One region of the Marinobacter psychrophilus genome, then DNA from elsewhere that is predicted to be linked to it. Evidence: predicted binding sites of a transcription regulator. Region 1 holds the regulator's gene; the other holds the start of a gene.

Region 1 (11,436 bases):
GAGTGGTGAGTTGGTCTGCCAACTGTTCTTTTTTCTCCAGCTCTTGCTGACGCTGCAGGCTCTCTTCCGATAATTCGCCGGAAAGCTGATTAACCCGGGATTCCAGAGTGCGGTAAGAATCGGTAATCTGGCGCGACATGCGATTGAACATGTCCAAAGCGGAGTCTACCGCTTCATCACTTTGCTGTGGGAATAGCGCCGTTACCTTGCCATTCACATCGGCGGCGGCGTTAGCCGGTGCATTGGTCTGCCCGATTGCAAATTGTGCATGATTCATAACCCTTTCCCTTACCCAAAGTGATCGATATTGCTGCTGCGCAGACCGCTCACTGGTGATTCGTTAAGATTCACCAAGCTAGCTTCATGCCAACTCAATATTTCTTAATCTTTTCAATGGTAAAGGATTTTCACAAAAAGGCAGATGACGGGTTTCCGTCACTTTAAAACGACAAAAGCGCCAGCGGTTACAAACCGTTGACGCCATTTCGAGAGTGCTTCACCGATGTTTTTAGCTGCCTGATTAAACCTCAAGGGCATCGTGCCCTCAGACTTCGCCAACCTCTTCACGAAGACCGTACTTGCGGACTTTTTCCACCAAGGTGGTGCGGCGGATACGTAATTTTTCCGCAGCCCGGGCCACAACTCCGCCGGCTTCGTCAAGCGCCTGCTGGATCAATTCGCGCTCCAGGTTACCCAAATAGTCTTTCAAATCGAGCCCATTAGCCGGCAATAACGTCGGTGAATCTAACCCAACCAAGCCAGACGGAAAAGATGAAAGGTCAGGCTCATCAAAATCGACGTGGTCTTCGTCATGGTCGTCAACGTAGCGGAACTTTTTTGGCAGTTCCTGCACACCAATCACCCCAAACGGGTTCATGATGGCCAGCCGCTCTACCAAATTGGCCAGCTCACGCACGTTACCGGGCCAGTCGTGACGGCACAAATTGAGAATGGCAGCGGAGTTCAGGCGCAACGATCCGCGGTTTTCTTTTTCCATGCGCGCCACCAGTTCGTTGATCAGCAGTGGAATATCCTCAACCCGATCACGCAAAGCCGGCATCTCAATGGGAAACACATTCAGCCGGTAATACAAATCTTCGCGGAAGCTCCCAACTTGAATCATGTCTTCCAAGTGTTTGTGGGTGGCGGCGATGATACGAACATTAGCAAACTTAGTGTGGTTACTCCCGACCCGCTCAAACGTACGCTCTTGCAAAACCCGCAGAATCTTTACTTGCATATTCAACGGCATATCGCCTATTTCGTCCAGAAACAGGGTGCCGCCTTCGGCCAATTCAAAACGACCCACACGAGCGGCAATCGCGCCAGTGAACGCGCCTTTTTCATGGCCAAACAACTCGCTCTCCAGCAGTTCCGCTGGAATGGCGCCGCAGTTTACCGGCACAAAGGGTTTATCACGTCGGCTGGAATGGTAATGCAAATTACGTGCGACCACTTCTTTGCCGGTACCGGATTCGCCCGTCACCAACACGCTGACTTCTTTGTCTGCTACCTGTTCCATCAACTGGCGTACCTGCTGCACTTTGCGGCTGGTGCCGACCAGTGAGCGGAACAACTGAACACCGCGTATCTGGCCGCGCTTGCGGGCCCGGCTATGGTGGTCGTGGAAAACCTGGGCACGGTATAGCGAATCAATAAATTTGGTGTAACCAAATGGCCACGCCAGGCGCGCAATAATTCGCCCAAGCTGCTCTTCATTCAGACCGGAAAAATCAGAGCCACCAATACACAGCACGGGGATACAGGGAGACCATTGGCATACGGCTCTGATCGTGGCTTCGGCGTTGGCATCGTCGCCTTGCACAATAACCACAGAGACCGCCTCTGCGTCTTTGTCCGCGGCGCCTAACAACACTTCGCGTGCCTTACTGCCCGTCAACCAGCTTTCTTCGCCGAGAAACTCGAGAATGGTCGTAATATCGCGGCAGCGATCGGCAGCATCACTGAACACCAGCACTGTGTTGGATTTCAACATTCCAGGCGATCTCTTGTCGGTTTTGAGCAACATTTAAGACCTTAACTGCCTCGGAGTCAATTTAATGACGCCAAACCCTAAAAATCTTGCTGATACGCGCCAGCGATCTGGCGCTGCCCGCAATCTGGCTGAATAGCTACTGCCCTATCTGGCTCAGGGCGGAGACGAAGACACTTTACCGTAGGCTTTGGCTGCGCTGCTATTACGGTTAACTTCTTTCAATTCGAGCTGTGCGGCAGCCTTGGCCCGGTGGGCAGAGCCGTCAGCAGCGTCGACAAACTGCTGCACCTTCTGTAATTGGCTGCGCACGATTTCAGCTGGCAATTGCCCTTGTTCCAACGCTTCAAGCAGGGGCTCGATAGCGGGCTTTATCTCTGGGCTCAGGCGACTGATTAGCTCCCAGTTCTGATCTTTCAAAGCCTGCTGCATGTGCTCAAGCAGCTGGTCTAGATGTACCATTGCAGGATGGTCTGCGGCCATTGTTCATTGCTCCTGTTCAATGATCTACAAACGGGTGCGAAACCCAGTGTGCTAACAATTGATCATGTTACACCTTAGCGACGCACAACAGCACAACCTAAGGCAACCGCGGTGAGTCACCACGGCCTAACCCCGGCAAACATCTCAGGTATTTGTTGTTTGATTTGGACGGACATTTCAACGCACAGCTACGATTTTTTCGGCGGCATTCGATTGTTCAGGCAAACTTCTCAAAACTGCAGTAGACAGCGGGCACCACAGCTTTGAAACTGTTATGGTACGCTGATTAAGTCTCGTTTCAGCGGATTCTGGTGCGCGTGAATTTCACAGCGTCCATTACGCTCATATTAATCGCAACAACAGCAGTCTCGAGGGTATATGGCAGCAGCGTGGCATTCCCATCTTGCCGGTAAACTGGCACTGGCGCAGACATTGTTACGACTTGCTGTTAACAGCAATCAACCCTTACAGCAGGAAGCCTGCAAGCAAGGTGTCATTGAGCTCATGCTGCGATCGCGAAGGCTCCTGCTATATACCCTCGCAGAGTGCTATCAGCAACGTAAAGGGCAACCCCAGAACATTGACCAACTGGGCAAACTGATCGGAGCCGATGCGCCGGAAGTTCAGCAACTTCTGGCACTGCAAGCTAACGCTGACAGTTGGTGGAACCATCTGGAGCAACTTGGAGACGCGCAGAACCGACCACCTGCGGCAAAAAAAACCATCAGCAACGACAATATTATTGCCGTCACTGCGGCCGTTGGCGCAGACCGTTCGCTCTCATCAGTTCAAGCCAGCCTAAACGCAATAAAGCAATTTTCAGCCGATGTGGAAGCAAGACACAGCGAGTGGTGAGACATCCCCGCGTACACTTTTCCGTTGGCGAACATAAAGGTTTGGATCATGTCACCATCGTTTTTTGAAATTATTCAACTCAGCAATGGCGACTACGCTTTGCGCCGCGTTGACGACGACGGCGCGCCATTGGTGCGTATCAGTTTTTCCGAAGAAGCCAAAGACATGATGGACGACCGCCAGATGCAAGTGGCCAAAGCCATGATTGCCGCAGGCATTGACGCAGCGGGCGATAGCGCCCAGGACTTGGACGAGGATATCACCGACAGCGGCAGCGACGCTGAGTGGTTTGATGCGCCCCACAGCCCAACGCTGCACTAACGCTGCACTAACGCTGCACTAACGCTAACGTAGAACTCTGGTAGCGCTGGCGCACTACTTTTTACTAACGCTGACGCAAAACGACGCCGTGGCTATTGCCCGCGGCGGATGCCGCCTGGAGTGCCTCGAAACACGCTTTGTTCAGTTTTTCGGTCCACAACACCACCGCATGACATGTGCCCACGCTGAGGGCTCGCTCCGCCAACTTGAGCGCCGGATGCTCGGCGCTGGAACGCAAAACCAGCAGCTCACCCGCAATAATGCCGTGCATTTTTTGCCATTTGCTGACCAGCTCTTGAGGTGGGTCAATCCATGCCAACCAGCGCTTTTCTTGGTTCAGCTGGGTCAGCATTGGCAGTAACAGTTGAAAATTTTCCACCTGGCCTTGGGGCAAGATAATTTCAGTGACGTTACCAACCAACACCGGGGCTGGCAGGGGTTGAACTCGCACAGGCTGCGCCTGCTCTGCCACTCGCGCTGCGATCTGTTGCTGATATGCAAGATTGCCGTTAAAGCTCAGTTGTTCCATGATTCCCCGCCCTTCTTTGTGTCGGTTTACTATCGCTACGGATCAGTGCAGGTCTGAGCGGCGGATAACACCAACGCCCAACCCTTCAATGAACAGATCCTGCTCGGTCAGATCCACTTCAATCGGTGCGAAGTCTTCGTTTTCCGCCACCAGATACACTTTGTTACCTTCTTTACGAAAGCGCTTCACAGTCACTTCATCACCTACCCTGGCCACCACAATCTGGCCGTTGTGAACGTCCTGAGTGCTGTGCACTGCCAGCAAGTCACCGTCTAGAATGCCGATATTTTTCATGCTCATACCACGCACTCGCAGCAGGTAATTCGCCGCCGGCGAAAAAAAACCGGGCTTTAACGTGCAGTGGTCTTCCACGTGTTCCTGAGCCAAAATCGGACTACCAGCTGCCACTTGGCCAATCACCGGCAAACCCAGATCCTGCTCGCTTTCTGGCAGGCGAATACCGCGGCTGGCGCCGGGCACCATTTCAATAGCGCCTTTGCGTGCCAAGGCCCGCAAATGCTCTTCTGCCGCATTGGCGGAGCGAAAACCCAGCTCAGCTGCAATTTCGGCGCGGGTGGGCGGATACCCGGTTTCATCCAGGTAACGGCGGACAATATCCAGCACTTGGGACTGCCTGGCAGTGAGTTTCATATTCGGGGTCCGCTGCGTCATAAAATACCCTGTTTGTTTATACAGTGATTTGACTATATACAGTGTTTTATCCAGTGTAAACCCCGTTTATGGCATTTTCCCCACTTGCTCGATTACCAGACTCAGGCACCTGATATGCTATGGTGATTCCGTCGTTACAGGCCGCGCTTGCAGCGCTGGAAACTGATTTAAGGATGTAATAATGACGCAAAAGAACGTCTGCAAAGCGCCCTCAGTAACCCACACTGCCAGCGGAGCAGAACGCCGGGTTGGTGTAGAAATCGAGCTTTCGGGTTTAAGCTATGAAGCGCTGGTGCACGAAGTCGCCAATCTGCTGAACGGCGCGCCGCAAATTCGGTCGCGCTACGTAACCGCAATAGACACGGCACTGGGCGAGTTCGTGATCGAACTGGACTCTGATCCCATTAAAGATCTGGACCTGACCGGGGCCGGCGTGCCGGAAAGCCTGCACGAGCTTGGTGGGCAGGCTATGGACGTAATCGACGCCGCGGCCGAGCGTATCGTGCCGCTGGAAATTGTCGGGCCGCCCATCGGTTTTTCTCAGGTGGAAGAGGTTGAGCGGCTGGTCAAAGAACTGCGGCAACTTGGCGCACTGGGCAGCCGCGATTCCATTTATTATGCCTTCGGACTGCAACTGAACCCGGAACTGCCAGATTTACAGGCGCCCACCATTACCCGATATTTACAGGCGTTTGCAGGCTTGTACGAGTGGCTGAAAAAGCGCCACCAACTGGATATCAGCCGGCGTTTTACACCCTATATAGAGCCCTGGGCGCCTCACTACACAGAACTGCTCATGAAAGATGACTACGCGCCATCTTTGGAACAGCTAATGGAAAACTACCTGCAACATAACCCTACCCGAAACCGGGCACTGGACCTGCTGCCGCTGTTTGCCCATCTGGATGCACCGTTGCTGGCCCGGTACGTAGAAGACTCACGCATCAAAAAACGGCCCACCCTGCATTACCGGCTACCGGATTGCGACGTCGACAACCCGCAATGGAATTTCTCTTCGGTATGGAATGATTGGGTAATACTGGACGACATTGCCAACAACAGCGAAGACCTCGCGCAGCTTCGGGCTCATTTTCGCGATTTCGGCACTATCAGCTTGCACAATCTGACCCACAGCAAAGCGGAGACTATTCACCACTGGATCGAACACAAAGGCTATGTCTGAATCGATATCTGAACGAATGAAAGAAGAATCTCCGCCCGGGCTGACCATTGGCATCAGTGGCCCGCGCCGACGCGGACCGGCCCAGCGGCTGATTGCCCTGGCGCTGCGCATGCACGGTGCGCGCACCCATTACATACGCCCCGGAGGCAGGGTGAACGTGAGCCTACTGGACGGCCTAGTGCTTTCCGGCGGCAGTCACGTGCAACCGTCGCTATATAGCCAGTACCCCATGGTAACGGCAGATTACGATAAGCGCCGTGATGAAACCGATCAGCGCCTGCTGGTAGAAGCGGAAACCCTGAACCTGCCGGTGCTGGGAATATGCCGCGGCGCACAGTTGATTAATGTGTATCGCGGCGGTTCGCTGTGCCAGAACGTGACCCCACTGCGGCAGAACACCCGCCATCGCCCGCTGCTGTTGCCCCTGCAAACCGTGAAGGTGGTGGACAACACCCGCCTGAGCCAGATCATGCGGTTGCCGGTTATCGGTGCAAATCGTATTCACAGCCAAACCATAAAAAAACTGGGGCAAGACCTGCGGGTCGTGGCGGTGGATAACGATCTGTTCGTGCAGGCCATCGAAAATACCCGTGGCCAATGGCTAATGGGAGTGCAATGGCACCCAGAGTATCTGCTTTACCACAGCGGCCACCGCCGTATATTCCGCCATTTTGTAGACCAGGCCCGTCGCCTGAAAATGGCCAGACTGAGCGCCGCGCCTTAGCCGTGTGTTAACGGTTTTTTAACCGAGTTTTAAAAATCCCGGGTATAAAAAATGTCCAGCGAGGCCGCCAGACCACTGGCGGCCTCGAGATAGAAATAGCGCCCTAAATCGAACCGCAACGCCACCGTGGTCACCGGCTCAAAAATACCCACGCCGTAACGGATGCTGAGTTCATCGGTCAGATAACCGCTGGCCACTACCGCGGTCTGGTCGCCGCTGCCCTCGGCTTCAAGGGTCAAATCACGAATGCCAAACTCTGCGCCCAACACGCCTGTTATCTTGTTGGCTTGGTTCAGACCCAATGACAGCGCTGCGCGACTCATTTGACCATCGTCTTGCTGGCTTTGCGGGGCACGGCCCAGAATCAGGTACGACAGCGCATCCGTTTGCGGCATCTCCGGGATGGAAAACACCTCGGTCGCTGGCGACTGCACCGGGCCCGTCAGGCGCAGCCCTGCGACAACCGACCCGACCGTGCGCACCGCTTCCAACGCCAGATAAGGCTGGGTCAGGTTGCCTACAAACAGCAGCCGGGCTTTACGCAGAGTCAAATCCTGACCATAGGCCTCGAAGCGGCCCTTGTTGAGTCGCAAAGTGCCGCGGGTATCCATATTGTTGCCAATCCGCAGGGTTCCGCTAAGGTCGCCGGTAGCGCCAAACGCCGCAAACGTGACCTTGTCATCGGGGCTTCCTACGTTCACCACCACGTCCATCGTTAACGAGCGAATCACCGGCTCGGGTTTTTTAACCCCCACAATCACTTCGTCATCAGACACAGATACCGCCCGCGGCGGCAGCCCGCGGATTTCTATAGCGCCACGGGGCACATCAATACGGCCGTTAACCAACAATTCCCCACCGGAAAAGGCGATGGTCAAGTCCGGCGCGACTTCCAGCTCGGCGTAAGGCTCAATGTTGATGGGCAGGCGTTCGCCGCGCAAAGACACGCTGCCGCTGGGCAAGTCGCTTTGCCAGTCAAGCTCGCCCTGAAGCACCAGCTCACTGCGTTCATTGGCTCGAATTAAACCGTTAATATTGGCGTTGTAGCCCAGCATTTCAACGGTGACGTTGATTTGCTCCATAGCCAGCGGCAGGCGTGGGTCAATCACTCGGCCGTCAGACAGGGTTAATTCGCCATTGACCGCGGGCCGCATGAGCGGGCCAGACAGCTCACCCCGGCCGTTAATCTGGCCGGCTACCTCTTCCAGTCCGGTAAAAATGCCCAACAGCGCAATGTCCATGCCACTGAGCTGAAAGTCGCCGCTAAGAGTGCGTTCGGACGCAGCCGGGTCAATACTCAGGCCTGCCTTTAGCGATCCCAGTTTTGGCCCGGCCAGCACCAACACTAATTGCGCCTCAGACGTCTGCAACGTCAAACGGGTAGACAGTGCGCTGTGGCGCAAGGTTTCCCAGTCGCCATCGAGCAGAATTTCGAAGTCACCCGCGCCGGCATCCAGCTCTATCGCGCCGCTCGATCCCTCTGCGCCCATGGAAAAATCAATGCTGCCATTGATATTAGCCTGCCAGCGCAGATTTTCCGGCAATAATGGCGCCAACGCCTTCGACGGCAAATTAATGATGCGGTATGCAACATTTGCTGCCGGCAGCAGGGTCTGGTCGCCGGCACACAAAGCGCTTTGCTGCCACTGCCAGCAATGTTCGGCAAAGGTCAGTTGCGGCTCGGTGCGTCCTGTCCCGGCCTTGAAAAACAGGGCTGCTGGCTGGCGCAGCTGCCAGCGTTGGTCCTGCCCGGTTACCAGCACCTCACCGCGCCTGAGCTCGCCTTGCCATTGTTGCCACTGCTCACCCGCCGCACCCGCCAGTTTCAGGCGAACTTCAACCTCGCGGTGAATCATGTCCAGAACCAGCTCATGTTTTTGGCGCGTGCCATCCAGCGTTACGTCCAGCTGCTCAACGGTCTGACCACTGGCCTCAATGCCTCGGGCTTGAAGCCGGCTGCGGATTGCGCCCGCCGCATCCAGGTTAGCGCTGAGTTCCACGCCCGCGAGTTGCAGCTGGTTTTGCCAGGCCAAAGCCGTTGCAGAAATACGAATATCCGCCTGGGGCTGCTGCACTGTGCCTGTTACCGTTAAACGGGCGCTGGCCTGCCCGCGCAGACTTTCCAGAATCGCTCCTGGCTCAGGCAAATCCAGGTCCAGCTGGGCTTGTAACTGCTGGCCCCACTGCCCTTTGCCGGCCAAAGTATTGTCGCCAATAGCCACATCTAGTTGAGGCACCTGCCAAAGCCCGTTTGCGGCACTGGCTTTCACCTTTATGCGGGTGGTTTGCCCACGCCACAGGCCGGCAAGATCTACGTCTGCGGACATCTCTGGCATGCTCGCCGATTCTAGCCACTGGCCACTCGAACGGATGCTGCCATTTAGACTGGCCTGCAATTGCGGCACCCAATAACCTGGGTTGAATTTCTGCAACTCCAGCGCAGCCTGCCACGATAGCGGCTGTGCCAGACCAACGTTGGCATTGCCCGTTAATGAGCCAGCGCCGGTTTGCACCTGTAAGCGGGAAATAGTCAGTAGCTGAAGATCACCCTCAAGTTCCGACTCCAGGCTGGTGTCTCCGGCAGGGCCGCTGGCGGTAACCGCCAACGTGGCGGTATAACGTTGGTCTTGCCAGTTTGCCCGCAGCTTCAAGGTATCGATGTTGACCGGGGGTTCCTTCATATCCGGCAGCAACGTGTACCAGGGAAAGGCGTTCATGGTCAGATTGGCATCGGCGGTCAGTTCGGGCAGCCAGGCTGCGCTGCCGGTCAACGCCAAGATTCCATCGCGTCCGGCGTTGTCTGCAGCCAATGTCAGCTCAATATTGTCGGCACCCTGGGTGGTCACTTTTGCCGCCAGGTTAAGTTCAACCGGGCCAGTGGTACCTGGCAAAGTAGCCTGGGCGCTGGTTTCGAAACCGTCGGCTAGAGAACCCTGCAACGCCAGCTTCAGACTGTTCAGCGTGAGCGTTGGCGGTAAAGACGGGACTGCCAAAAAAGTATCAGAGCGAATAGTCAGGCTCGCAGGTAGATCTGCCTGCAGTGGCTCGACAGTGCCTTCCAGAATTGCGTCGAGGTAACCCTGACTGCTGCCGTTAACGCGCAGGTCGCGCACGCTGCCCGCCAAAGCCAGATCTATTTTCCAGTGATCCCCCGAGGGCGGTGGCAATTCGGCACTGAGGTTCAGCGCAACCGGCCAGTCGCCGCGGGTTTGAACCCGCCCGGATGCGGTTACACGAATGTCGTCACGCTGATAAAACGCCCGGTCTATCAACCAGCTTTCACCGGCGCCGCCGGCATCCAGCTCCACCGTATCCCAGACTTTGTTGCCGTTAACAAAAAACTCGCCCAAACGAATCTGGTCGGCACGAATAGCTAAAGGAAGACCGATGTCGGGCAGCAGGATGTCCGATCTGGGGCTATCGTCTTCGTCGGCAGAGGGCTGCAGATTCAGCTCTATGGAGTGCGCCCGAAGATGGTCCACACACAGCCGCTTTTGCAGTAAGCACTGCGGCGACCACTGCAAATCCGGCGCCTGCAATTGCAAATCAACGCCGTAACCACGCCAGCTTAAAGATGTCGCCTGCCAGCGGCCCAACAACGAGCCCTGCCCGGCTTGCACTTCCAGCCCCGGGGCCTGCTCAATAAGCCAGGCCGTGCCGGCTTCCGAGCGCAGCGCCAGCAGCACAAATGTCAAAAGCAAAAGCGGCAACAGCAGTACGATGGCCGTCAACATCAGCACCCAAAACCACCAGCGCCGGCGCCGCGGTTTGCCCGTGGCTGCGGACTTGGCTGGCGGCTGCGGTTGCTGTTTTTGAGTCTGTTCTGTGCTCACAATTCCGGCCCCATGGAAAAGTGTATGCGCCAATCGCCGCCGAATTCCGGGTTCAGGCCCTTGGCAAGATCCAGCCGCAGCGGCCCTACCGGACTTATCCAGCGCACACCAACGCCGACTCCGGTGGCCAGTGGATCAAGCAACTGATTAATCGCATTGCCGTGGTCCACAAACAGCGCAGAACGCCAATTATTAACAAACTCGTATTGGTACTCAACACTGCCAGCAATCAGATAGCGCCCACCTTCGGTGGCACCACTATCATTTAGTGGTGACAGGGTTTCATAGCCGTAGCCGCGCACACTCTGGTCACCACCGGCAAAAAACCGTAACGACGGAGGCACATCTGTGAAGCTGTTGGTTCCTAGCCCGCCGATTTGGAAACGCGCCAGAAAACGGTGTTTGTACGCCAGGGTGGCCAGGCCCTTAGCCGAGGCCTTGATATGTAGAATGTCGGCCGCAGAAAGCAAGGCCCGATGAGCACCGCTGACGTCGATGCGCAAGTTATAACCCTTTGATGGGTCCAGCGCCGAGTCTTGCACCAACCTGGAATAACTAGCACCGGGCAACAGCAGGCTACTGGTGCCGGTTTCGTCGTCGTCACCGATCGTGTATCTCTCGCCTTCCCAGCGCAGCGACAAAATTTGGAGCCAGTCGGTTTCAAATCGGTGTTGCCACTGCACACCCAATGTGGCCAGCTCCGATTCAACGTCTTCGATGTCCTCACGCTGCAAACCGCCACCGAAGCGCAAGCTGTCGGTCATTGGCGGGTCCAGCGGGATTTCATACCCGGCACTGATGCTCTGCCGAAGCTGCGCGAGCTCGGTGTCGGCACTGCGGCTG
Region 2 (11,436 bases), 1.7 Mb from region 1:
ACGCTACCTCTACGCCCGCTTTGCGCAGCGCTGCGGCGGTGCCGGTGGTTGCAATTATCGTGAAACCACAGTCAACCAGCGAGCGCGCTACGTGCTCGGCGCCGTGCTTGTCGACATCACGCAGTGACATGAAGGCAACGCCCGCGGATGGCAGGCGCTCGCCAGCAGCCAGCACGGCTTTGCCAAAGGCTTCGTCAAAGCTGTCGCCAATCCCCATCACCTCGCCGGTGGACTTCATTTCCGGCCCAAGAATAGGGTCAACCGCGGGAAACTTGTTGAACGGGAACACCGACTCTTTCACCGAGTAATGCGCCGGTATAATTTCTTGGGTAAAGCCCTGGTCCGCCAACGATGTGCCCGCCATAACACGTGCGGCCACTTTAGCCAAAGACACGCCGATGGCCTTAGACACAAACGGCACGGTACGCGATGCACGGGGATTCACTTCGATCACGTAAATGTCGCCGTCTTGCCATGCCAGCTGCACGTTCATAAGACCGACCACGTTCAACGCCAGGGCCATCTGTTTGACGGCGTCGCGCATGGCGTTCTGAACATCTGCGGGCAAGCTGTAGGGCGGCAATGAACACGCCGAGTCACCGGAGTGAATACCCGCCTGCTCGATGTGCTGCATGATACCGCCAATGACCACATCTTTGCCGTCGCAGATGGCGTCTATATCCACCTCAATCGCAGCGTTCAGGAAGTGGTCCAGTAATACCGGGCTGTCGTTGGATACCAGCACAGCGCTGCGCATATAACGCTCAAGCTCTTCCTCGCCATAGACAATTTCCATGGCGCGGCCGCCCAGCACGTAAGACGGGCGGACGACCAGCGGATACCCAATCTTGCGGGCGGCAATAACGCCTTCTTCGTGGCTGCGCACGGTTGCGTTTTCGGGCTGCTTCAGGCCTAGGCCCGCAATCAGCTTCTGGAACCGCTCGCGGTCTTCGGCGCAGTCAATGGCGTCCGGGCTGGTGCCTATAATAGGTACGCCAGCGGCTTCCAGGCCGCGGGCCAGCTTCAACGGAGTTTGACCACCGTACTGCACAATCACACCCTTGGGTTTTTCAACGTGGATAATTTCCAGCACGTCTTCGAGGGTGATCGGCTCAAAATACAAACGGTCAGAGGTGTCGTAATCGGTCGACACAGTTTCCGGGTTGCAGTTGATCATGATGGTTTCATAACCATCTTCGCGCATCGCCAGGGCCGCATGTACGCAACAGTAATCAAACTCGATGCCCTGACCAATACGGTTAGGGCCACCGCCAATAACCACGATCTTTTCACGGTCAGTCGGGTTTGACTCACATTCTTCTTCATAACTGGAATACATGTAAGCCGTGTCTGAGGCAAATTCCGCAGCGCAGGTGTCTACACGCTTATACACGGGGCGAATACCCAGCCCGTGGCGCATGGCGCGGAAGGCGTCTTCTTTCACGCCCATCAGCTTCGCCAGACGCGCGTCAGAGAACCCCTTGCGCTTCAAGCGAAACAGGGTAGCGTGGTCCAGTTCGACCTTGCCAGACGCCTGCAGCGCCTGCTCTTCTTTAATAAGGTCTTCAATCTGCACCAGGTACCAGGGGTCTACGTGGGTCTGGCGAAATATATCCGCCACACTCTGGCCCGCGCGGAAGGCATCACCGATGTACCAGATGCGCTCGGCACCGGGCACATTTAGCTCGCGGGTTAACGTTTGCCGGCTTTCTTCGCTGTCAAATTCCGGCAGCATTTCATCAAAGCCGTCAGAGCCTACTTCAAGGCCGCGCAGAGCTTTCTGCAACGATTCCTGGAAGGTGCGGCCAATGGCCATCACCTCACCCACCGATTTCATCTGGGTGGTCAGGCGGGCGTCGGCCTGGGGGAATTTTTCAAAGGTGAACCGTGGGATCTTGGTCACCACGTAATCAATGCTGGGCTCGAACGAAGCGGGGGTAATACCGCCGGTGATGTCGTTCTTCAACTCATCCAGGGTGTAACCGATCGCCAGCTTGGCCGCCACTTTGGCAATGGGGAAGCCGGTGGCCTTAGACGCCAGCGCCGAGGAGCGTGACACCCGCGGATTCATCTCGATCACCACCATGCGGCCGGTGTCCGGATGAATGCCAAACTGCACGTTGGAGCCGCCGGTTTCTACACCAATTTCACGCAGAACCGCCAGCGAGGCGTTACGCATGATTTGGTATTCTTTGTCAGTGAGGGTTTGCGCCGGTGCCACGGTAATGGAGTCACCGGTGTGCACGCCCATCGCGTCGAAGTTTTCAATGGCACAAACAATAATGCAGTTATCGTTTTTGTCGCGCACCACTTCCATTTCGTATTCTTTCCAACCGATCAAGGATTCGTCAATCAGCAGTTCGCTGGTGGGCGACAGATCCAGCCCACGAATGCAGATTTCTTCGAACTCTCCACGATTGTACGCAATACCGCCGCCGGAGCCGCCCATGGTGAAAGAGGGACGGATGATGCACGGAAAGCCAACGTTGTCGGCAATGCGGTGGGCTTCTTCCAGATTGTGAGCAATGTCGGCACGGGGACACTCAAGGCCAATGGATTTCATAGCCTTGTCAAAACGACTGCGGTCTTCAGCTTTGTCGATGGTATCGGCGTTAGCACCGATCATTTCAACGCCGTATTTAGCCAGTACGCCGTGCTTTTCCAGATCCAGCGCACAGTTCAACGCGGTTTGCCCGCCCATGGTCGGCAGCAGAGCATCAGGCCTTTCTTTTTCAATAATCTTGGCAACCGTTGACCAGATAATCGGCTCGATGTAGGTAGCATCGGCCATGGCCGGGTCGGTCATAATGGTAGCCGGGTTGGAGTTAACCAGGATCACCCGGTAGCCCTCCTCGCGCAGAGCCTTACAGGCCTGAGCGCCGGAATAGTCGAATTCACACGCCTGCCCGATCACGATAGGGCCTGCTCCCAGGATCAGGATGCTTTTAATGTCGGTACGTTTTGGCATGTCTTGGTCAACCTGTCAGCAACTTTAATGTCTTGCAGCGCGGTGCGCAGCGCCTGTTTGCGCGAGGCCATTGGCTGACCTCACTCGCCTTTACTCTAAGCGCGCCGGGCTTCCATCGAGCGAATAAACTCGTCAAACAGTGGCGCCACATCGTGGGGACCAGGGCTGGCTTCCGGGTGACCCTGAAAGCTAAACGCGGCTTTATCGGTGCGGCGCAAACCTTGCAGGGTGCCATCAAACAGCGACTTGTGAGTTGCCTTCAGGTTCGCCGGCAGGCTGGCCTCGTCTACGGCAAAACCGTGATTCTGGCTAGTAATCATGACGGTTCCATCGGCCAGGCACTGCACCGGATGGTTAGCACCGTGGTGGCCGTGGTTCATCTTCATGGTTTTGGCACCGCTAGCCAAGGCCAGAAGCTGATGACCCAAGCAAATACCAAACACCGGCAGGTCGGCTTCCAAAATGTCCTGAATGGCTTTTATGGCGTAATCGCAGGGCTCAGGATCACCGGGGCCGTTGGACAAGAACACGCCGTCCGGATTCATCGCCAACACCTCGGCTGCAGGCGTTTGTGCCGGCACAACGGTGATGTCGCAACCGCGCGATGCCAGCATGCGCAGAATGTTCAGTTTAATACCGTAGTCGTAAGCTACGATTTTAAAGTGTGGGCTGTCCTGCTGACCGTAACCATTGACCAGATCCCACTCCGTTTCTGTCCAGTGGCTAATGCTTTTCGAGCTGACTTCTTTCGCCAGATCCATTCCTTTCAACCCCGGGAAAACTCTTGCCAATTCCAGAGCACGTTCGGCAGTAGCGCTTTCGCCGGCGACAACGGCACCGCTCTGGGAGCCTTTGTCGCGCAGAATTCGGGTCAGGCGACGGGTGTCAATATCGGCAATGCCCACAATATTGTTGTCGCGCAAATAGCCATCCAGGCTCTGGGTGCTGCGCCAATTACTGGCTGCCAGTGGCAGATCGCGAATGATCAGAGCGGCGGCGTGTATGCGGTCTGATTCCACGTCTTCCGGGTTGACGCCGGTGTTGCCAATGTGCGGATACGTAAGTGTCACCAGTTGGCGAGCGTAGGAAGGGTCGGTCAGTATTTCTTGATAGCCGGTCATGGCGGTGTTAAACACCACTTCACCGCTGGTTTCGCCGTCAGCGCCAATAGCGGTGCCGTAAAACAGGCTGCCGTCTGCGAGTGCAAGGATTGCGGGAGTACTCAAGGCTTCTATCCTCATCGAGTGGCGTCATGTTCGTCATGAACGGGAGCGTAGGCGCAAATTCAGGTCGCAAAAAAGCGAGAGGGAGTGGTGGCTCCGTCCCGCTGTTTTGTCCTACGGGAAGGAAAGATGTTTCCCGTGGTGCTGTAAAGTCGACGCTTGCTGCAGTTAATGCACTCTATTATAGAAAATAAGGCGCTTTTTGTCCATGAGGAATCCGCCCGGTGGCGTTATTGCTTCAAGTCCAACACATCTTGCATATCGTACAAGCCCGCCGGCTTGTTTTTCAGCCACAGCGCGGCCCGCATTGCGCCTTTGGCGAAGGTCATGCGGCTGCTGGCTTTGTGGGTGATTTCGATGCGCTCGCCTTCGGTGGCGAACAGGACGGTGTGATCGCCCACAACGTCGCCCGCGCGAATGGTTTCAAAACCGATTTCTTTGCGCGTACGTTCGCCTGTGAAGCCTTCGCGGCCGTAAACAGCGCATTCTTTCAGATCACGGCCCAGCGCATCGGCAACCACTTCGCCCATACGCAGCGCGGTGCCTGACGGAGCGTCTTTTTTGTGGCGGTGGTGAGCTTCGATAATTTCAACATCGTAGTCGTCACCCAACGCGGCAGCTGCAGTGCGCAGTAAATTCAACACCACACTTACGCCCACACTCATGTTGGGGGCAAACACCACCGGTACATTTTCGGCAACTTGCGCAAGTTGTTGCTTTTCGACGTCAGACAATCCGGTAGTACCAATAACGTGGGATTTACCGTGGGCCAGGCAGAAGCGAGCGTTTTCCAAGGTAAGATCTGGAAAGGTGAAGTCGATCAGCACGTCGAAATCATCTTTCACGTCCGCCAGGCTACCAGCCATGGCAACACCGGTTTTCCCGATGCCGGTCATGTCTCCGGCGTCAGCGCCGATCAGGCTATTGCCGGGCTCAACAATAGCTGCGCCTAGTTGCAGGCCATCAGTGCCGTCAACGGCTTCGATCAGTACTTTTCCCATGCGCCCCGCAGCACCGATGATGGCTACCTTCATCTATAAACCCTCAGTTCTTGCACCTGTTTAAGTCCTCAGTAATCGCCTCTGCGTATCCTCAGAACTTGGTTTCGTCGAAGAAGCTCTTCACACCTCTAAACCACGATGTTTTCTTTGGACCATGCTGGTCGCCGTCACCGCTGTCGAGGGTATCCTGAAACTCATTCAAAAGTTCTTTCTGGCGCTTGGTCAGACGTACCGGGGTTTCAATGGTCACCCGACACAGCAAGTCGCCAGCACCGCCACCGCGCACCGGCGCCACGCCTTTGTTGCGCAGCCGGAACAATTTTCCGGTTTGGGTCTCGGCCGGTATTTTTAGCTTAACGCGCCCATCCAGCGTTGGCACTTCCAGCTCACCACCCAAAGCGGCATCAACAATGCTGATGGGCACTTCGCAATACAGGTTACGCCCGTCGCGGGTGAAGATGGAATGTTCGCGCACGGCCATTTGCACATACAAGTCGCCAGCAGGGCCGCCCTCTATGCCCATTTCGCCTTCACCAGACAAACGGATGCGGTCGCCAGTATCCACGCCGGGGGGCACTTTAACCGATAAGGTTTTCTCTTCTTTCACCCGGCCCTGACCGTGGCACTTACTGCACGGATTCTTAATAACCTTACCCGCACCACGGCAGGTAGGGCACGCTTGCTGCACAGTGAAAAAGCCCTGCTGCATGCGCACTTGGCCCATACCTTTACAGGTACCACAGGTTTCAGGACGCGAGCCTTTCTCGGCACCATTGCCATCACAGGCTTCGCATTCACGATGGCCAGGAATGGTGATTTTAACCGTTCTACCTTTAACGGCTTCTTCTAAGTCCAGGTCCAGGGTGTAGCGTAAATCGGAGCCGCGGGTGTTGCGGCCACGGCCACCACCGCCTCCAAAAATATCGCCAAATACGTCGCCAAAAATATCCGAGAAATTCCCATTACCGCCACCAAAGCCACCGCTGCCCTGACCGTCAACGCCGGCATGACCAAACTGGTTGTAGGCCGCTCGTTTGTTAGCGTCTGCGAGTACTTCGTAGGCTTCACTGGCTTCTTTGAATTTGTTGTCGGCGTCTTTATCGTCCGGGTTGCGGTCCGGGTGATATTTCATTGCAAGCTTGCGATACGCCCGCTTTACTTCTTTGTCGTCCGCGTCCCGGCTCACGCCGAGAGTCTCGTAATAGTCGCGCTTGGCCATGCTTCAAATCCCGTGGTTATAACGAGGAAAACGCGGGAGCGACCCGCGTTTTCCAACTACTGGCAAAATCTAGGTCAATCGATTAACGCTTGTCGTCGTCCTTCACTTCTTCGAACTCAGCGTCAACAGCGTCATCAGCGGTGTTCGATTGGGCATTTTCCTGCCCTTCCGCCGGCTGGCCCTGCTCCGCCTGATCGGCGTACATCTTCTTGGCCAATTCGCCAGAAACTTCAGTCAGCTTCTCGGTCTTAGCCTGGATGTCGTCCTTATCAGAACCTTTCAGCGCCTCTTCCAGTTCAGTTACAGAAACTTCAATCGACTCTTTCTCGCTGTCGCTGACTTTATCGCCAGCGTCCTTTAAGGTTTTACGCACCGCGTGAACCATGGCATCGCCCTGGTTGCGGGCTTGAACCAGCTCCTCAAACTTGCGGTCTTCGTCAGCGTTTGCTTCGGCGTCACGCACCATTTTCTCGATTTCTTCATCACTCAGGCCGGACGACGCCTTGATCACGATAGACTGCTCTTTACCGGTCGCCTTGTCTTTGGCAGACACGTTCAGAATACCGTTGGCGTCGATGTCAAAAGTCACTTCGATCTGCGGCACACCGCGCGGTGCAGGCGGAATATCAGCCAAATCGAAACGGCCCAGTGACTTGTTCTGCGTAGCTTGCTTGCGCTCGCCCTGAACCACGTGAATGGTTACCGCTGTTTGACTGTCGTCCGCGGTAGAGAAAGTCTGCGACTTCTTGGTCGGAATCGTGGTGTTCTTGTCGATCAGCGACGTGGCAACACCACCCATGGTTTCGATACCCAGGCTCAGAGGTGTTACGTCCAGCAGCAGTACGTCTTTCACATCGCCAGACAATACGGCGGCCTGAATGGCGGCGCCCATAGCAACGGCTTCATCTGGGTTAACGTCTTTGCGAGCTTCTTTACCGAAGAACTCTTTTACTTTTTCCTGCACCAGCGGCATACGGGTTTGGCCGCCCACCAGAATCACCTCGTCAATCTGATCGAGGCTCAGACCCGAGTCTTTCAGAGCGACTTTACACGGCTCAAGAGTGCGCTGTACCAGGTCTTCCACCAACGACTCCAGCTTGGCACGAGTCAACTTGACGTTCATGTGCTTGGGGCCGCTGGCATCAGCGGTAATGTACGGCAAGTTCACGTCGGTCTGCTGGCTACTGGAAAGCTCGATTTTAGCTTTCTCACCGGCTTCTTTAAGACGCTGCATGGCCAATGAGTCGCCACGTAGATCAATACCACTGTCTTTTTTGAACTGGTCGGCCAGAAATTCGATGATTTTCATATCGAAATCTTCGCCGCCTAAGAAGGTGTCACCATTCGTGGCCAACACTTCAAACTGGTGCTCGCCGTCTACATCGGCAATTTCAATGATCGACAGGTCAAACGTACCACCGCCCAAGTCGTAAACCGCGATGGTGCGGTCGCCGCCTTTCTTGTCCATGCCGTAGGCCAGAGCAGCAGCAGTCGGCTCATTGATAATACGCTTAACGTCGAGACCGGCAATTTTGCCCGCATCTTTGGTCGCTTGGCGCTGGCTGTCGTTGAAGTATGCCGGAACGGTAATAACGGCTTCAGTCACTTTCTCGCCCAAGTAATCTTCGGCGGTTTTCTTCATTTTCTTCAGAATTTCCGCAGAAATCTGCGGCGGAGCCATTTTCTGGCCTTTTACATCGACCCAAGCATCGCCGTTATCAGCCTTGGCGATCTTGTAAGGCACCATTTTGATGTCTTTTTGCACAACATCGTCTTCAAAACGACGGCCGATTAAACGTTTGATCGCATAAAGAGTGTTATACGGGTTGGTAACAGCCTGACGCTTGGCAGACTGACCCACCAGAATTTCGTTGTCGTCGGTATAGGCGATTATCGATGGCGTAGTCCGATCGCCTTCGGAATTTTCAATAACCCTGACCTTGCCACCGTCCATAACGGCGATGCAAGAGTTGGTTGTGCCTAAGTCAATACCGATAATTCTGCTCATTGAATCACTCCAAATCTTTCTGAATGCTGGGGCCGGAGGATCACTCCGGACTGTTCTGGTTAAAAGCTATATTGGCGCTTTAAGCTATTTTTCAAGCCTGCTCATCAATTTTTGGTGCATCTTGAGGCTTGGCCACCATCACCATGGCTGGCCGTACAACCCTGCCATTCAACAAATAGCCTTTCTGCATAACCGCAACCACGCTGTTTGGCTCGGCGTTGGGCGCTGGCACCATAGACATCGCCTCATGGTATTGCGGATCAAACGGTTCGCCGACAGGATTCAGGCGCTCAACGTTAAACTTCTTGAGGCCAGACAAGAACATATCGAGGGTAAGCTCTACGCCTTGGCGAATGGACGCCACCAAGTCGCCGGAAGATTCATGGCCTTCGGTGCTTTCAACCGCTTTTTCCAGACTGTCTACCACCGGCAACAGTTCCTTGACGAACTTTTCTACCGCAAATTTGTGGGCTTTTTCAACGTCGTTCTCAGCGCGACGGCGTACATTCTGCATTTCTGCATGCGAACGCAGCACCTGCTCCTGAAACTCTTGGACCTGCGCCTGCAGTGCTTCAAGGTCGGCGGATGGCGAGCTTTCTGGCTCTCCCTCGGCTGCTTCTACGTTTTCTTCTGCGGCTTTGTCTACGGCTTGTTGCAGCTCATCTACAAATTGCTCGTTGCGTTCTTCGTCAGTGCTCATGACTACTCCTGGTGAATAAAATACGGCCGGTAAGACCACGGCCTACTCTCTATAATCAGAAAACCGCCATAACGGCCGGAACGAGGTATTTGCAAGTCGATATGGGGCCCCGCGACGCAGTTTCAACCAATACGCGATGCATTTTGCAACAAAGTTGACACCACAGAGTTTGCATCAACCCAAAAGCCTGTATATATTTACAGTCACTGTATGAAAAAACAGTATCCAGACATCGAGCGGAGGTTTCAGCATGCTCACACAGCTAACGGTTTCCAATTACGCCATCGCGGAACGGGTGGAACTGCACTTCCATAAAGGCATGACCGCCCTTACCGGGGAAACCGGTGCCGGCAAATCGATTGTGCTGGATGCGCTTGGCCTTGCCATGGGAGGACGCGCAGACGCCGGCGCCGTGCGTTATGGTGCGAAGCGGGCTGACATTACCGCCACCTTCGATATTTCAGCTATTACGGCTGCGCGCAGTTGGCTGGAACAGCAAGAGTTGGACGATCATAACGACTGCATTTTACGCCGCGCCATCAGCCGCGACGGCCGCTCCCGCGCCTACATCAACGGCCAACCCTGCCCGCTAAGCCACTTGAAAGAACTGGGTGGCCTGCTAATGGACATTCACAGCCAGCACCAACATCAATCCTTACTGCGCAAGGATACCCACCGCACCTTGCTGGATGAATACGCCGGGGCCGATGAACTGGCAGGGCAAACCCGTCAAGCCTGGAGTAGGTGGAATAAAACCCGCCAAAAAATGGTCGAGCGCCAAAACAACGCCGATGAAACTGAGGCCCGACTGCAACTGTTGCGCTATCAAGTAGAAGAGCTGGATCGCCTGAATCTGCAAGAGCTAGAGCAGCAGCAGCTGGAACAGCAACAACAGGAGTTAAGCCAGGCTGACACCATTTTGCACCATAGCAATCAGGCGGCTTTACTGTGCTCAGAAGACGACACCAGCGCTGCCGCACTGGTGCGCCAGGTGCTCCAGCAACTTGGGCAGCTGCCAACGGAAATTCCAGCGCTGGCCGACACTCTGCAAATGCTGGGCGAAGCGCAGATACAAATCAGCGAAGCCGGCGACAATCTGCGCCGCTTTGTTGATGATTACGAAGCCGACCCGCAGCACCTTGCAGAAATAGAAGATCGCTTGAGTGCGATTTATCAGATGGCGCGCAAGCATCGCATCATGCCCGAACAACTGTTCGAGCTGCACCAGCGGCTGAACGGCGAGCTGGCCGATCTGGACGGCGGCGCAGGCAGTCTGGAGCAGCTTCAGGCAGAATTGGACGAGCAGCTACTGGAATACAACGCGCTGGCCGATGAACTGACACAGTTGCGCCGGCAAGTGGCGGTAAATCTGGACGTCCGCGTAGCAGCAGAATTGGCTCAACTGAGCATGCCTAATGTGCAGTTTGTAACGCAGCTGGCCGACAACCGTGACGAACCGGCGGCTCATGGCCACGAAGACATCGAATTTCTGGTTAGCGCCAATCCCGGCCAGCCAGCGCGACCACTGGCGAAAGTCGCCTCGGGCGGCGAGCTTTCGCGGATCAGTCTGGCCATTCAAGTGGTGGTAGCGCAAACCTCTACCACACCGACACTAGTGTTCGACGAAGTAGACGTGGGGATTGGCGGTGGCACCGCCGAAGTCGTTGGCAAACTACTGCGGGCACTCGGCGAAAACGGCCAGGTGTTGTGTGTCACCCACTTGCCACAAGTGGCAGCCCAGTGCCATCAACACCTGTTCGTTAGCAAGTTCACAGAGCAGGAAGCCACCTTCTCGAAAATTGAAACCCTGGACGATCAGGGCCGGATCAGCGAAGTCGCCCGTATGCTGGGCGGCGTAGATATGACAGAACAGACCATTGCCCACGCCAAAGAAATGTACAGCAAGGGACAGGCTACCCATCACTGACAGCATTCCCCCCCTCTCTATCCTGAGAGTTTTCGGGGCGGGCCAGAACCCCGCCCCCTTTTTTGCGCTTGGGAAAGTGCTTGAGTATGAGTTGGCTTATGGCTTGATGGGTTTTACATACAACGTCAGGCTGTGATCGACAATCTCATAACCGTGCTCGGCTGCAATGATTTGCTGGCGATCTTCAATAACCTGATCAAAAAACTCGATGACTTTTCCCGTTTCGGTACATACGATATGGTCGTGATGGTCTTCGCTCGCCATTTCGAATACAGCATGGCCGCCTTCAAAGTTGTGCCGCAGCACCAGGCCCGCTGATTCAAATTGGGTCAATACACGGTAAACGGTCGCCAGCCCTACATCGTCACCCTGTTCCAGAAGCTTTTTATA

What was found. Region 1 encodes LexA, which represses DNA repair genes until DNA is damaged. Its sites were predicted from a motif close to CTGTNTNNNNANACAG; they were not measured.
Region 2: a site for LexA is predicted at 9,307-9,322, ahead of recN (DNA repair protein RecN). Genes of this name have one in related genera too.

Annotation. Positions count from the first base shown of each region.
Region 1 covers NZ_CP011494.1:1,150,128-1,161,563, reverse strand. The annotation lists gene ABA45_RS05135 (sensor histidine kinase) at 1-277, opposite strand, end outside; gene ABA45_RS05130 (sigma-54 dependent transcriptional regulator) at 545-1,996, opposite strand; gene ABA45_RS05125 (hypothetical protein) at 2,150-2,476, opposite strand; gene ABA45_RS05120 (DUF6586 family protein) at 2,855-3,331, shown strand; gene ABA45_RS05115 (hypothetical protein) at 3,380-3,652, shown strand; gene ABA45_RS05110 (cell division inhibitor SulA) at 3,717-4,181, opposite strand; gene lexA (transcriptional repressor LexA) at 4,224-4,832, opposite strand; gene ABA45_RS05100 (amidoligase family protein) at 5,035-6,036, shown strand; gene ABA45_RS05095 (gamma-glutamyl-gamma-aminobutyrate hydrolase family protein) at 6,029-6,760, shown strand; gene ABA45_RS05090 (translocation/assembly module TamB domain-containing protein) at 6,790-10,593, opposite strand; gene ABA45_RS05085 (autotransporter assembly complex protein TamA) at 10,590-11,436, opposite strand, start outside.
Region 2 covers NZ_CP011494.1:3,491,554-3,502,989, forward strand. The annotation lists gene carB (carbamoyl-phosphate synthase large subunit) at 1-2,968, opposite strand, end outside; gene carA (glutamine-hydrolyzing carbamoyl-phosphate synthase small subunit) at 3,064-4,194, opposite strand; gene dapB (4-hydroxy-tetrahydrodipicolinate reductase) at 4,422-5,225, opposite strand; gene dnaJ (molecular chaperone DnaJ) at 5,284-6,411, opposite strand; gene dnaK (molecular chaperone DnaK) at 6,494-8,419, opposite strand; gene grpE (nucleotide exchange factor GrpE) at 8,511-9,119, opposite strand; gene recN (DNA repair protein RecN) at 9,370-11,046, shown strand; gene fur (ferric iron uptake transcriptional regulator) at 11,143-11,436, opposite strand, start outside.